Regions from separate parts of the Synechococcus sp. GEYO genome, predicted to be linked through region 2. Evidence: predicted binding sites of a transcription regulator. Region 2 holds the regulator's gene; the other holds the start of a gene.
What was found. Region 2 encodes HrcA, which represses chaperone genes, less so after heat shock. Its sites were predicted from a motif close to TTAGCACTCNNNNNNNNNGAGTGCTAA; they were not measured.
Positions count from the first base shown of each region.

Region 1: groES (co-chaperone GroES) is a predicted target of HrcA. The motif match lies at 3,727-3,753, and genes of this name have one in related genera.

Region 1 is NZ_UCNL01000006.1:86,551-93,219, forward strand. Features, by position in the region: gene secG (preprotein translocase subunit SecG) at 1-45, shown strand, start outside; gene DXY37_RS04560 (ammonium transporter) at 87-1,436, opposite strand; gene groL (chaperonin GroEL) at 1,655-3,289, opposite strand; gene groES (co-chaperone GroES) at 3,364-3,675, opposite strand; gene atpD (F0F1 ATP synthase subunit beta) at 3,896-5,359, shown strand; gene atpC (ATP synthase F1 subunit epsilon) at 5,438-5,842, shown strand; gene DXY37_RS04585 (M23 family metallopeptidase) at 5,970-6,644, opposite strand.
Region 2 is NZ_UCNL01000007.1:33,899-40,567, forward strand. Features, by position in the region: gene nuoH (NADH-quinone oxidoreductase subunit NuoH) at 1-33, opposite strand, end outside; gene DXY37_RS05190 (citrate synthase) at 58-1,248, opposite strand; gene DXY37_RS05195 (histidine phosphatase family protein) at 1,276-1,776, opposite strand; gene DXY37_RS05200 (DUF3352 domain-containing protein) at 1,754-3,391, opposite strand; gene DXY37_RS05205 (rhodanese-like domain-containing protein) at 3,469-3,819, shown strand; gene DXY37_RS05210 (heat-inducible transcriptional repressor HrcA) at 3,930-4,922, shown strand; gene trpB (tryptophan synthase subunit beta) at 4,939-6,189, opposite strand; gene DXY37_RS05220 (class I SAM-dependent methyltransferase) at 6,229-6,669, opposite strand, start outside.

The sequences.
Region 1 (6,669 bases), on a different contig from region 2:
TTTCTGACGCTGGCTGTGATCCTGAGTGCCGGCTGGCTGAACTAAATCAGCCGGGCCGACAACAACAGGTCCAAGCGGATCGCGACTTAATGAAATTGGGGAGAACCAATCCTTTCCGGATAGGCCTCTTCACCGTGCTCACGGACATCAACGCCAAGGTTTTCAGACTCTTCCGTCACTCGGAACGGAAGGCCAAGACCTCTTAAGACTGCTGCGATCAGCAGCGTCCCAAGGGCCGCCAACCCATAGGCCACAAGCACAACCTGAAACTGATCAACAATCAAGCCAACTCTGCCCTTCTCAGCAAAAACCTGCGCTGCGGGGTGAGTGGCGATCAGCTCAGTACTAGCGAAGACACCGGTCAGAATCGCGCCGACTGTGCCACCGACACCGTGGACGGCAAAGGTGTCGAGGGAATCATCAAAACGCAGCGAAACCTTGAGCTGCACAGAGCAATAACAAAGCAGACCAGTGATCGCACCGATCGCCATCCCAGCAGCTGGCGTCACAAACCCAGCCGCAGGGGTGATGCCCACCAGACCGGCCACAGCCCCGGTCGCCATACCGACAGCAGTGGGCTTGCCATCACGCCATGTCTCGATCAATGACCAAGCGACCAAGCCAGTTGCTGCAGAGATATGCGTCGTAGTGAAGGGGAGTTCCGCACCACTGACACTCAGCTGACTGCCGCCGTTGAAACCGAACCAGCCAAACCAGAGCAGACCAGTGCCGAGCAAGATCTGAGTCACATCGTGAGGTGGGCGCACCGAATTGGGCCACTGCTTGCGCCAGCCAACAAGGCCAGCAAGCAAGAGAGCAGAAACACCAGAGCTGATATGCACCACCGTGCCTCCAGCGAAATCAAGGTCTTTCCCAAGGCAACCACCTCCCCAGACCATATGGGCAAGAGGGGCATACACCACCAGGAGCCAAACAGGGGTGAAGACGCACCAGAAGCGAAAACTGATCCTCTCCACCAAGGCCCCTGAAATTAGAGCCGGAGTGATGATCGCGAACATGCCCTGAAAGAGAGCGAAGCTGAGGCCAGGTATCGCCAGGCCAGGCCAAATGTCAGGGACGTTCTCCAACATGGCGAAGGAGAAGGGATTACCAATGACGGCATTCAGAGCTCCGCCGTCGGAGAAGGCAAGACTGAATCCGAAGCTGACCCACACCAGCGTGGCGATGCCCATCATCACGAAGCTCATCGCCATCGTGTTGAGCACATTGCGAGCCTGAACGAATCCTCCGTAGAAAAACGCCAATCCAGGAGTCATCAGCAGCACAAGTGCCGCCGAGGTGAGGATCAGAGTGTTGTCGGCAGCCGAAAGTGAGGCATCACCTGCGTAAGCAGGCAGCAGGGCAGAACTCAGCAGCTGAAATGCTGGAACCACCAGAAGGGCGATCAAAAATCGCCTCAGACGAGGCTGAAACACGTGTTTTCAGTAACCCTCGATACCATTTCAGACCCTCTGCGCCAAAAACTGTTCACTGCGAACATTTTGAGGAGCAGAGGATTGGAGGCGTCCAGAACCGAGACGTCGACAAAAGCGCCACGGGCCGCCTGAATTCAATCCCGAGCTAACAACAAAAAAGCCCCGCAATAGCGGGGCCTAACAAGCCGCCGAGGCGGCTTTGATCGAGAAGCTGCGACTCAGTAGTCGAAATCGCCACCGCCCATGCCGCCACCGGCTGGTGCGGCGTCTTTTTTCTCGGGCATGTCTGCAACGATGCATTCGGTGGTCAGCACCATGCCTGCGATTGACGCAGCGTTCTGGAGACCGGAACGCGTCACCTTGGCGGGATCGACAATGCCGGCAGCCAGCATGTCGACATAGTCACCGTTGGCCGCGTTGTAGCCATCGTTGAAGTTCTTGGCCTTCACGTTTTCAGCCACAACAGCACCGTTGACGCCTGCGTTCTCAGCGATGCGCATCAGTGGTGCAGTCAGAGCTGCAGCCACAATGTTGGCTCCGATCAGCTCCTCTCCCTCCAGGCTGGACGATGCCCACTGCTCGAGTGTGGGAGCCAGGTGAGCCAGGGTGGTGCCACCTCCAGGAACGATGCCTTCTTCAACAGCAGCCTTGGTCGCGTTGATGGCATCCTCAAGCCGAAGCTTCTTGTCCTTCATCTCGGTTTCGGTGGCAGCACCCACCTTCACCACGGCAACACCACCGGCGAGCTTGGCAAGTCGCTCCTGAAGTTTCTCCTTGTCGTACGTGGACTCGGTTTCGTCCATCTGCTTACGGATCTGCTCACAACGCGCTTTCACGGCAACATCATTGCCTTCGGCCACGATCGTGGTGGTGTCCTTGTTGATGGTCACGCGACGCGCAGTGCCAAGCATCTCGATCTTGGCGTTCTCAAGCTTCAGACCGGCGTCTTCGGTGATCAATTGACCATTGGTCAGCACAGCCATGTCTTCCAGCATGGCTTTGCGTCGGTCACCAAAACCTGGAGCCTTCACCGCAGCCACGTTCAGGACACCGCGCAGACGGTTCACCACCAAAGTGGCAAGAGCTTCCTTCTCAATGTCCTCAGCGATGATCAGTAGAGGCTTGCCAGTGCGAGCAATCTGCTCGAGCACGGGCACGAGATCCTGCACGAGGCCGATCTTTTTGTCGGTGAGCAAAATGTAGGGCTCGTCCAGGACGGCTTCCATTCGCTCAGTGTCGGTGGCGAAATAGGGAGAGATGTACCCCTTGTCAAAGCGCATTCCCTCGGTGACCTCCAGCTCAGTGGTCATCGACTTGCCCTCTTCCAGGGAAATCACGCCCTCCTTGCCAACTTTGTCCATGGCGTCGGCGATCATCCGACCCACTTCCTCGTCGTTACCAGCGGAAATGGTGCCCACCTGGGCGATGGCATTGCTATCGGCAATCGGCTTGGCGTTTTCTTTGATCTTTTCGACCAGAAAATCCGATGCTTTGTCGATGCCCTTTTTCAGGGTGATGGCATTGGCTCCGGCAGCAACGTTGCGCAGGCCAGCCTTGACCATGGCATGGGCAAGAACGGTCGCAGTGGTGGTGCCGTCACCGGCTGCGTCGTTAGTCTTGGATGCAGCCTGACGAATCAGAGCAACACCAGTGTTCTCGATGTGGTCTTCGAGTTCGATCTCTTTGGCGATGGTGACGCCGTCATTGATGATCTGGGGAGCACCGAACTTCTTTTCAAGAACAACGTTGCGACCTTTGGGCCCGAGAGTCACAGCAACGGACTCGGCCAGGATGTCAATGCCCTTTTCAAGAGCGCGGCGAGCGTTCTCGTTGTAAATGATGCGCTTGGCCATGGGGGCGGAAATGGATGGAAAGGAATAGATGGTGACTACCGACCTGTCTCAGGCGTGTGGCAGTCAGGAGCCGGTCAGTTGACGATGGCGAGAATGTCCTTCTCGGAAAGGAGCACGAACTCATCGCTTCCGAGCTTGATGTCGGTGCCTGCGTACTTGCTGTAGAGGACCTTGTCGCCGACGCCCACTTCAGGAGACTGGCGGGAACCGTCGTCGTTGCGCTTACCAGGGCCAACTTGAACAACTTCGCCCACTTGAGGCTTTTCCTTCGCGGTGTCGGGGAGCAGGATGCCGCCGGAGGTTTTCTCCTCGGATTCTGAAACCTTGACGAAAACGCGATCGCCGAGGGGCTTAACAGTGGAGACGCTGAGAGAAACAGCTGCCATGGGTTCTTGCAGGAGCAGGGACAGTGCGCCGAAGCGCCGATGCGACTCGAGCTGGCACTCAAGGTCGTCGAGTGCCAACCTATGTCCGGGTTCTGCACTTCGGCCACGGGACAAGCGTGCGGGTGACCGAACCACTCCCCCCCTCTCTCGCGACGGTGGTATCGTTGCCCCGCTCAGGAAGGGATTGCTCTAGACGCTTCCCTCTCACACCCCCTTACTTATGGCCGCTGCTGCTCCCGCCTCCGCCGGTACCAAGGGCGTTGTCCGCCAGGTGATTGGCCCGGTTCTGGACGTGGAATTTCCCGCCGGCAAGCTGCCCAAAATTCTCAACGCTCTCCGCATCGAAGGCACCAATACCGCCGGGCAGGCGGTTGCTCTGACCGCTGAAGTCCAACAATTGTTGGGCGATCACCGTGTTCGCGCCGTTTCCATGAGTGCCACCGACGGACTTGTCCGTGGCATGGAGGCCCTCGATACCGGTGCACCGATTTCAGTGCCTGTCGGCGAAGGAACCCTTGGCCGCATCTTCAATGTTCTCGGCGAGCCTGTCGATGAACAGGGGCCGGTTAAATCCAATACGACAGCTCCGATCCACCGTTCAGCTCCCAAACTGACTGAACTGGAAACGAAGCCCAAGGTCTTTGAGACCGGCATCAAGGTGATTGACCTCCTGGCTCCCTATCGCCAGGGCGGAAAAGTGGGTCTTTTCGGTGGTGCCGGCGTCGGCAAAACCGTGCTGATCCAGGAACTGATCAACAACATCGCCAAGGAACACGGTGGTGTTTCCGTGTTCGGCGGTGTGGGTGAGCGCACTCGTGAGGGCAATGACCTTTACGAGGAATTCAAGGATTCAGGCGTGATCAACGCCGATGACCTCTCCAAGTCCAAGGTGGCGCTCTGCTACGGGCAGATGAACGAGCCTCCCGGTGCTCGCATGCGTGTGGGCCTCTCGGCTCTGACGATGGCCGAGCATTTCCGTGACGTGAACAAGCAGGACGTGCTGCTGTTCATTGACAACATCTTCCGTTTCGTTCAGGCCGGTTCGGAGGTGTCCGCACTGCTCGGACGAATGCCTTCCGCTGTTGGATACCAGCCAACGCTCGGCACCGACGTAGGCGAACTTCAGGAGCGAATCACCTCCACTCTGGAAGGTTCCATTACCTCGATCCAGGCGGTTTACGTCCCTGCGGATGACCTGACTGACCCAGCTCCCGCGACCACCTTCGCTCACCTGGACGCCACCACGGTGCTGAACCGTGGCCTCGCGTCCAAGGGCATTTATCCCGCTGTGGACCCGCTCGACTCCACCAGCACCATGCTTCAGCCTGCTGTTGTGGGAGACGAGCACTACCGCACAGCTCGCAGCGTGCAATCCACTCTTCAGCGCTACAAGGAGCTCCAGGACATCATCGCGATTCTCGGTCTCGACGAACTCTCCGAGGACGATCGCCGCACCGTTGACCGTGCTCGCAAGATCGAGAAATTCCTCTCTCAGCCTTTCTTTGTGGCTGAGATCTTCACCGGCATGTCCGGCAAGTACGTGAAGCTCGAGGAAACCATCAGTGGTTTCAACCAGATTCTTGCTGGTGAACTGGATCACCTCCCTGAACAGGCTTTCTACCTCGTTGGCAACATCGACGAAGTCAAGGCCAAGGCTGCAAAGATGGCCGAAGAAGCCAAGTGATGGCATCTGGGGCATGAGATTCATGCCCCAGTCCCTTTCATTTTGAGCCCAAGCTTTTAACCCAAACACTCCATATCCATGTCCCTCACCCTCCGCGTGCTGGCACCAGACCAGAGCGTGTTCGATGGCTCTGCTGATGAGGTCATTCTCCCCAGCACCACTGGGCAGCTGGGCATTCTTCCCGGCCACGTTTCGCTCCTGGCAGCGCTTGATGTGGGCGTTTTGCGTGTCCGTGCGGACGGCGGTTGGAAATCCATCGCGCTGATGGGTGGGTTTGCGGAAGTGGAAGCGGATGATGTCACTGTGTTGGTGAACTCCGCTGAACTGGGAAGCTCGATTGATGGCAGTTCTGCTGAAAGCGAACTGCAGGCTGCACTTAGCGCAGTCAGCAAATTGGAAGGCCAGCCAACCTCGCCTGAAAAAGTGAAGGCCCAACAGAGCCTGAACCGCGCAAGAGCCCGCGCCCAGGCAGCAATCAATTAGAGTTGATAATCGATGCATTGCCTTGAGGGATCACTCTCAAGGCAGAGACTGATTTACGAGATCAAATGTTTGATCTCGTAAATTAATGCTGTTCAAGTTTGAGATTCACCAGCAATCAGCAAAAGGCTTACACCTTTTGATTAATAAGGATTCCTTTCAGGAATGATGCTGGATTCAGCGCGATATTTTCAGGCGATCTGATCTCAAAATGAAGATGGGGACCTGTACTACGGCCTGTGTTTCCCATCCTTGCAATCAAATCACCCCGACTGACAGTCTCACCGACTCGAACAAGAGCTTCATTGCAATGCGCATAACGCGTCTTGTAGCCATCGGGGTGCTTAATTTCAAGCATCAATCCATAAGCACCGAGATAATCCACGAAGACAACCTCTCCACGCCTTGCAGCAAAAATGGACGTTCCAACGTGATTAGCGATATCGATACCTGAATGATGCCGCGACCAGCGCGGCCCAAAGCCCGAAGTGAAAACACCTGAAGCGGGCAGAGAATAGGCCTTAAGCGACAACTCATTCAGGTAGTCGGCGAAGGATGCAAACGAACAGACTTCAGCAAAAGAATCTGGCAACGGGGCAGAAGCGACCTCGACTGCGGCAGACTCATGCAAACAATGCTCCTCAAACAAAGCGGCCATGGATCGCTTGTTCAGCAGTGGCGAATTCAACAGTGGCGAATGAACCTGAAAAATATTTTTCCCACTCCTGACATGAAGGACTGACTTCTCAGATTCCTGAATCTTGAATGGAGCGAGTCTATTCAAAATATCAACACTGGATGTCACCGCAAACGTTGCAGAGGACAGCCCA
Region 2 (6,669 bases):
AGCCGGTGCGCTGGTGGCGAGGAAAGTCACCATGAGCAAAGGTGTGATGAATGTAACTTAAGTGGTGATGGTTGGAACTCGGGCCTCCAGTGGCGTCCAATGGCGCAGATCACTGCCTGTGTAGATCTGAGATGGCCGAAAGATCCGATTGGCACCAAGCTGCTCACGCCAGTGGGCAAGCCATCCGGCCACTCTTGCGATGGCAAAGACCGGGGTGAACAGATCTCTGGGAATACCCAGCTTGCGGTAAACAAGTCCGGAATAGAAATCCACATTGGGATAAATCCCTTTTGGGCCGAGTCGGGTTTCCGCCGCTGTCTCCAGAGCTCTGGCCACGTCGTACATCTCATCGTGACCAAAGCGTTTGAACATCTCTTCAGCGAGAGCCTGAAGAATCACCGCACGAGGATCTTTGACGCGGTATTCACGGTGACCGAATCCCATGATCTTGCGCTTGCTGGCCATGGCCTCGTCGAGATAGCCCGCGGCCTGATCTGGTGTGCCGATCTCCTCGAGCATCGCGAGGACATCTTCATTGGCACCGCCATGAAGGGGACCAGCCAGCGTGCCGACGGCAGAGGCGACGACCGCATAAGGATCGGTGAGTGTGCTGGCGGTGACGCGGGCACTGAAAGTGCTCGCATTGAGACTGTGCTCCGCATGCAGGATCAGGCACTGATCAAAAATCCTTGAGGCCATGGGGTCCGGCTCACGCTCCATGAGCATGTAGAGAAAATTGGCGGAATACGCCAGATCGTCCCTGGGCTGAATGGGATCTTGGCCTTTACGGATCAGCTGAAAGGCGGCGACCATGGTCGGGATCTTGGCGATCAGCCGAACCACCGCGTCATAGATGTACTGAGGGTCGTCGATAGCACGACGGGAATAAAACAGACCCAAAGACGCTGCGCTGGACTGCAGAGCATCCATCGGATGCCCATCGGAGGGGAAGCACTTCATCATGTCCCTGACGCGGAAACTCACGCGTCGGTGCATCTGCACCTCGTGCTCAAAGTCGCGTAACTGCTGAGGAGTGGGCAATTGCCCCCAGATCAGCAGGTAGGTGGTCTCCAGAAAGCTGCAGTGGGTGGCCAGATCGTCGACGGGGTAGCCGCGATAGGACAAGCAGCCTGCATGGCCATCAATGTCACAGATGGACGACTGGGTGGCAGGCACCCCCTCAAGTCCGGGGCGGAACACCAGACCCGTTCGCTCATGACGGATCTCGGCACCATCGTTCTGACTCACCAACCTCCGCTTCAGCGCAAGGGCAACTTAAACGGAGCGCGGGAGCAAAAGACGAGGCCTGAGTAATGCCTGCAGTTCAGCCTGACCCCGAGGATCGCTCAGGTCTTCCTGCCAACTGAGATGGCAGTATCCCGCCTTGTGCAAGCGCAGGCTGCTGGCGGGTGCTCCGATCAGCGTCGCCGCAAGAGTGCTCAGATCTGGCTCATGGCCAACCAACAGGCAACGGCCGGACGCTCGAGAGACCAACGGCCACGGGTCACCGCCTGGCTCCAGGGCTGAATCCAGACGGATAGATTTCGCCAACCCAGCCTGGACCGCCAACTCAGCGGTCTGCCTGCATCGCCGGTAAGAACTGCTGATCAGTGTGTCCGCCTGAACATCCAGCCTCCGCAGTTGTCGGACAACCTCCAGAGTTCGCCGCATGCCGCGATCGGTTAGGGGGCGATCGGGATGATCACGGCCGCAGACCCGTTCTGCGGCAATGCCATGGCGCAGGAGAAGAAGATCAACCGAGCTGGAGTCGCGCACGCAGACGCAAGCTGCTCACACGTTCATCCTGAACAGAGGTGGCGTTCGGGTCAGCCCCAGCAGAGACAGCCAAACCTTTCACAGCTGGCAACAGTGATCGGCCTGCCACACCCTGTACCAGCTCCCAGGGTCGCCACTGACCCAGGTGCAAACGACTTGGCGCCGCAGCGAGTGCCAGTTGCTGAGACAGCGCTGACTGACTCGCGGACTGCAGCTCCTGCAGCTGCTGCTGTCGCTGCATCAGGTCACCACTCTCACCGCGACGGCGCAAACCATCGAGGGTCTCTGCCCACCAGTTCACACCGGTATGCCGCTCCAGAGCGACAGCAAGTTCAGCTTGTAGCGACTCCTCTCCTCGACGTCGTTGACGAGCCAGACGGGTCCAGACCTGAACAGGTTGGTCTTCGCTGTCGAGAGTGGAGCCTGTCAACCCAAGCCCCTGAAGTCGCTGATCCACCACTTCGGGATCGGGACGATTCGGCCGGGTACCTAACACCCAGCCCTGCGGCCCTTGCTGCCAAAGCATGGGCCCCTCATCGAGACCGGCGACCACAGCCGCGGCCCCGGTCGACAAAGATTCGATCGACTGCCGCAGAAGGGGAGAGATCCACTGAGCCAGAGGCTCATTGGCATCGGCAGCCAGAAGATCCGCAGGATTCGTCAGCAGGGCGACTGTCTCTGCATCACCACCGGCATCTCTAAGCAACACATCGCTGTCCGCCAGCTGAGACATCCTGGGAATCAGAGGCTCACGGAAGTGGACCACGGCATCAAGCGCCAGATCAGCGCCCTGCGGTGTCAGCGATGCCACCAGCCCTTGCAGGTCTTCACGGGCAGTGATCGCTGAGGGGACCCCCAGCCAGCGGTTCATCGCACCAGGGGTGGCAATCAGAACGGCAGCACCACGACCGAAGCTCTGCAGATCAGCCGCCAGAAAAGGGTCTCCGAGCTGATGCTGACTGTCCAGTTGAGAGACATCCAGCGCCTGTTCAAGCACACCTCGCCCTGAAGCCAGCAACAGCAGATCGTCGTCGATCAAGGCCGTGGCGATCGGTTGGGGATCTCTTCCCAGCAGGGCACCGCGACCGCTGATCAGTCCCATACCGCGGTAGCGGGAGATCTGCAGATCGGTGCCTGCCAGGCTTCGGGTCTGCCAGAAACGCTGCAGAAAGCGCTTGGCCCCATCTTCATCACGGCTGGACAGTGCCAGGACCCAACCCTGCTTGGGTTGTTCCCCGGACTGCTGTACAGGAGCGTCAAGCACTGCGAAGCTGACCTCGGGCCCAATCCAGCCTGCCAGCTCAGTGCTGAAGTCAAGGCCGGCCAGAGCAAAGGCACCATCTCTGAGCTGACGGGTGCTGTCATTCACCAGTTGGCGCTGGCGAACGGGCGCAACGGCCTGGGCGTAAGCAGGCACCTGACGCGAGTCGACCAGCCAGTGCAGCGTCAGGGCTGCATCACTTGGCATAAACCGTGCTGCGCGGGGCAGCTCAAGTGGCCGGTCCATGATCCGCAGCGGGCTCTGACGAGCCATCGCCCACCAAATACCCAGCGCCAGGGTGAGCAGCACCATCGCCACAGCGACCAGAGCCAACAGGAACGAGCGCCCTTTCATGAACAGGCGGTGAAGCACATGGTGCTCATCTTCTATCCATCCATGGTGCTGTGCCAGCCCAAAGCCAGACTGAAGCGATGAATGGACCCACCCCCAAACCCCTCAAGGCCAGCGAACTGAACGACTGGCTCAACGACAACACCGATCTGACCGTTGTGGATGTGCGGGAGCAGCAGGAACTGGTGATCGCTCCATTTCCGCACCCGGTGAAGCATCTGCCCCTCAGTGATGCTGAAAACTGGATGGAGAGCATTGATGACGTGCTGCCAAACGGTGGTTCGATCGTTGTGCTGTGCCATGCCGGTGTGCGCAGCTGGAATTTCGGTTGCTGGCTGCTCGAGAATCGACCATCCCTGGACGTCTGGAACCTCGAGGGTGGCATTGATGCCTGGAGCGTTGTGGTGGATCCCGCAGTGCCGCGCTACTGAACGCCCTGCCACTGATCAGCGCGCCAGTCAGGCGAACGGCATGCATTCATGACAGGGACCAATCTCCCTGACTGATTCTTCGTAAGATCTCTATCCGAAAGGTGATCTCCGTGAAGCCGCTGCCCCGACGACAGCAGGAGGTTCTTCAGGCCACGGTCCACCACTATGTCGACACCATCGAACCGGTGGGCAGTCGCGCTTTAGTGCAAAGATTCGGAATCAAAGCGAGTTCGGCCACGGTGCGTTCGGCCATGGGAGCTCTGGAACAGCGTGGACTCCTGACCCAGCCACACACGTCAGCGGGTCGCGTGCCCAGCCCCCAGGGCTACCGCCACTATGTGGACTGCCTTCTGCCCGAACCCGGTGCGGGTGCCCATCACCTGGAGCGGGAATTGACCCAGCTGAGCCTGCGCTGGGCGGCACTGGATGACCTGCTGCTGCAGCTGGCACGCCGGCTGACGGATTTCACAGGTCTGATGAGCCTGATCAGCCCGCCGCAACGATCCCAGAGCAATCTCAGAACCATTCGCCTTGTGCGCAGTGAAGACCGCCTGCTGGTGATGCTCGTTGGCGATTCCAGCCAGGCCCATCACCTCAATCTGCGGCTGCCCCACGGCAGTGCCGGTCAGGTAGAAGCCTTAGAACGCTGGACCTCAGACCAACTGGTGCAGGCCGGAAAGCTGGACTGGAGCTGTCTGCCACAGCAGCTGCAATCCTGCGGAAGGGCACTTAAGGACGCGCTGGAGAACGGCAATCCCTTCCAACGCCCGATCGAGCAGGCACCGTTAGTGCATGGGGTGTCGCGGCTCGTGGCTGAACCCGAATTCAGTGACAGCGCCAGGGTGAGGCCTCTTCTCGACCTGATGGACAGTGACCCGGCAGCGTTTGTTCCCGCACCTGACTGGTCCGACGGACGCGTCTGGATCGGCCAGGAGCATCCTGAGACAGCATTGAGCCGCTGCTCAGTCGTTCAGGCCAGCTATCGCAGCGGTGACGGAGGCGTGGGCCAGGTTGCCCTGATCGGCCCCATGCGGATGGCCTACGCGACCGCTCGTGCAGCCGTCAACTCCGTTGCTGTCACCCTGGAGCGCTTACTCAGCTGATACATGCTCTGAATCTTCAGAGTGCGTCGCCAAGCTGCTCGGCGACCGTGTTCACATCCTTGTCACCACGACCAGAGCAGTTCAAAACCACTTCAGTGCCATCCGGCAGCGTTGGACAGAGGGTCTCAAGCCAGGCGAATGCATGCGCTGTCTCGAGGGCAGGAATGATGCCCTCCAGTCGGCTCACCAGTTGAAGGGCCTGGAGCGCTTCAGCGTCTGTCACGGCGCCGTATTCGGCCCGGCCGATCTCGCGCAGGTAGCTGTGTTCTGGCCCAACTCCGGGGTAATCCAGGCCGGCACTGATCGAATGAGCTTCCTGCACCTGCCCGTCCTGATCCTGCAGCAAAAGGCTCATGGCACCGTGAAGCACACCGACCCTGCCTTCAGTCATTGTGGCGGCATGACGGCCTGTGGCGACGCCATCACCGGCGGCCTCAACTCCGATCAGACGCACATCGCTGCACTCCACAAAGGGATGAAAAAGACCCATGGCGTTGGAACCCCCACCAACGCAAGCCATCAACACGTCCGGCAAACGACCGAACGCTTGCTGGCATTGGTCCCTGGCTTCCTCTCCGATCACTGCATGAAAGTCGCGAACCAACATCGGATAGGGGTGGGGGCCTGCCACTGACCCGAGGATGTAATGCGTGGTCTCCACATTCGTGACCCAGTCACGGATGGCCTCGCTGGTGGCGTCCTTGAGCGTGGCGGTGCCGGCGGTCACAGGCTGAACGCTGGCACCAAGAAGACGCATGCGGAATACATTCAGAGCCTGACGGCGCATGTCTTCAGCACCCATGTACACCACACACTCCAAGCCGAAGCGAGCGCAGACCGTGGCCGTCGCAACCCCGTGCTGACCAGCTCCTGTTTCGGCAATGATTCGCTTTTTGCCCATTCGCAGGGCCAGCAAGGCCTGCCCGAGCGCATTGTTGATTTTGTGGGCGCCAGTGTGATTGAGGTCCTCACGCTTCAACCAGATCCTGGGTCCGCCGTCACTGCGGCGGTAATGGGCTGTGAGCCGCTCAGCTTCATAGAGAGGTGTGGCCCTGCCCACGTAGTTGCGCAGCAGGCGGTTGAGCTCTGAGGTGAAAGCCGGATCTTTCCAGGCCTCAGCCGCGGCCGTCTCCAGCTCAGCCAGGGCAGGCATGAGCGTTTCAGGCACGTACTGACCACCGAAACGGCCGAAACGACCGGAGGAGGCAGGCCTGGAGCTGACGGCCAGATCCTGAGCGGTTGGCTTGGGTGGCAGGGTGCTGGTCAAGGTGCAGCTGACCGCGCGCGCGGCCTTTGAAGCGTTTGCTCAGCGTAAGCAGGCAATCACGCGATGCCGTGGATCACAGGCACTGATTTGAAGATTCCAGAACCCTGCCGTCCGCAGGGCCGCAGCCATATCGAGGCTGAAGTACTGCTCGATATAGGGCTCGGTGCTTTTGAGCAATGTGGCGACTGCCGCCGGAAGGCGCTGAAGCACGGAGGAGGCGGGATCCTGATCCACCATCACCAGAGCACCTCCTGGCCGCAACAACCGAGCAGCCTCCCCCAGCACGGCGTGGGTCGCATCCTGAGGCAGCTCATGGCAAACGAACTGAAGACTGATCAGGTCAAAGGACGCATCCACCAGACCCGTGTCCTCCGCCGCTGCATGCAACCAGCCATCCACGAGTCCCTCCCGATCCCGCACACGAGCCACTGCGAGCATGTCGGGGGAAAGATCCAGGCCCTGAATCCGAGGTGCGGGCTC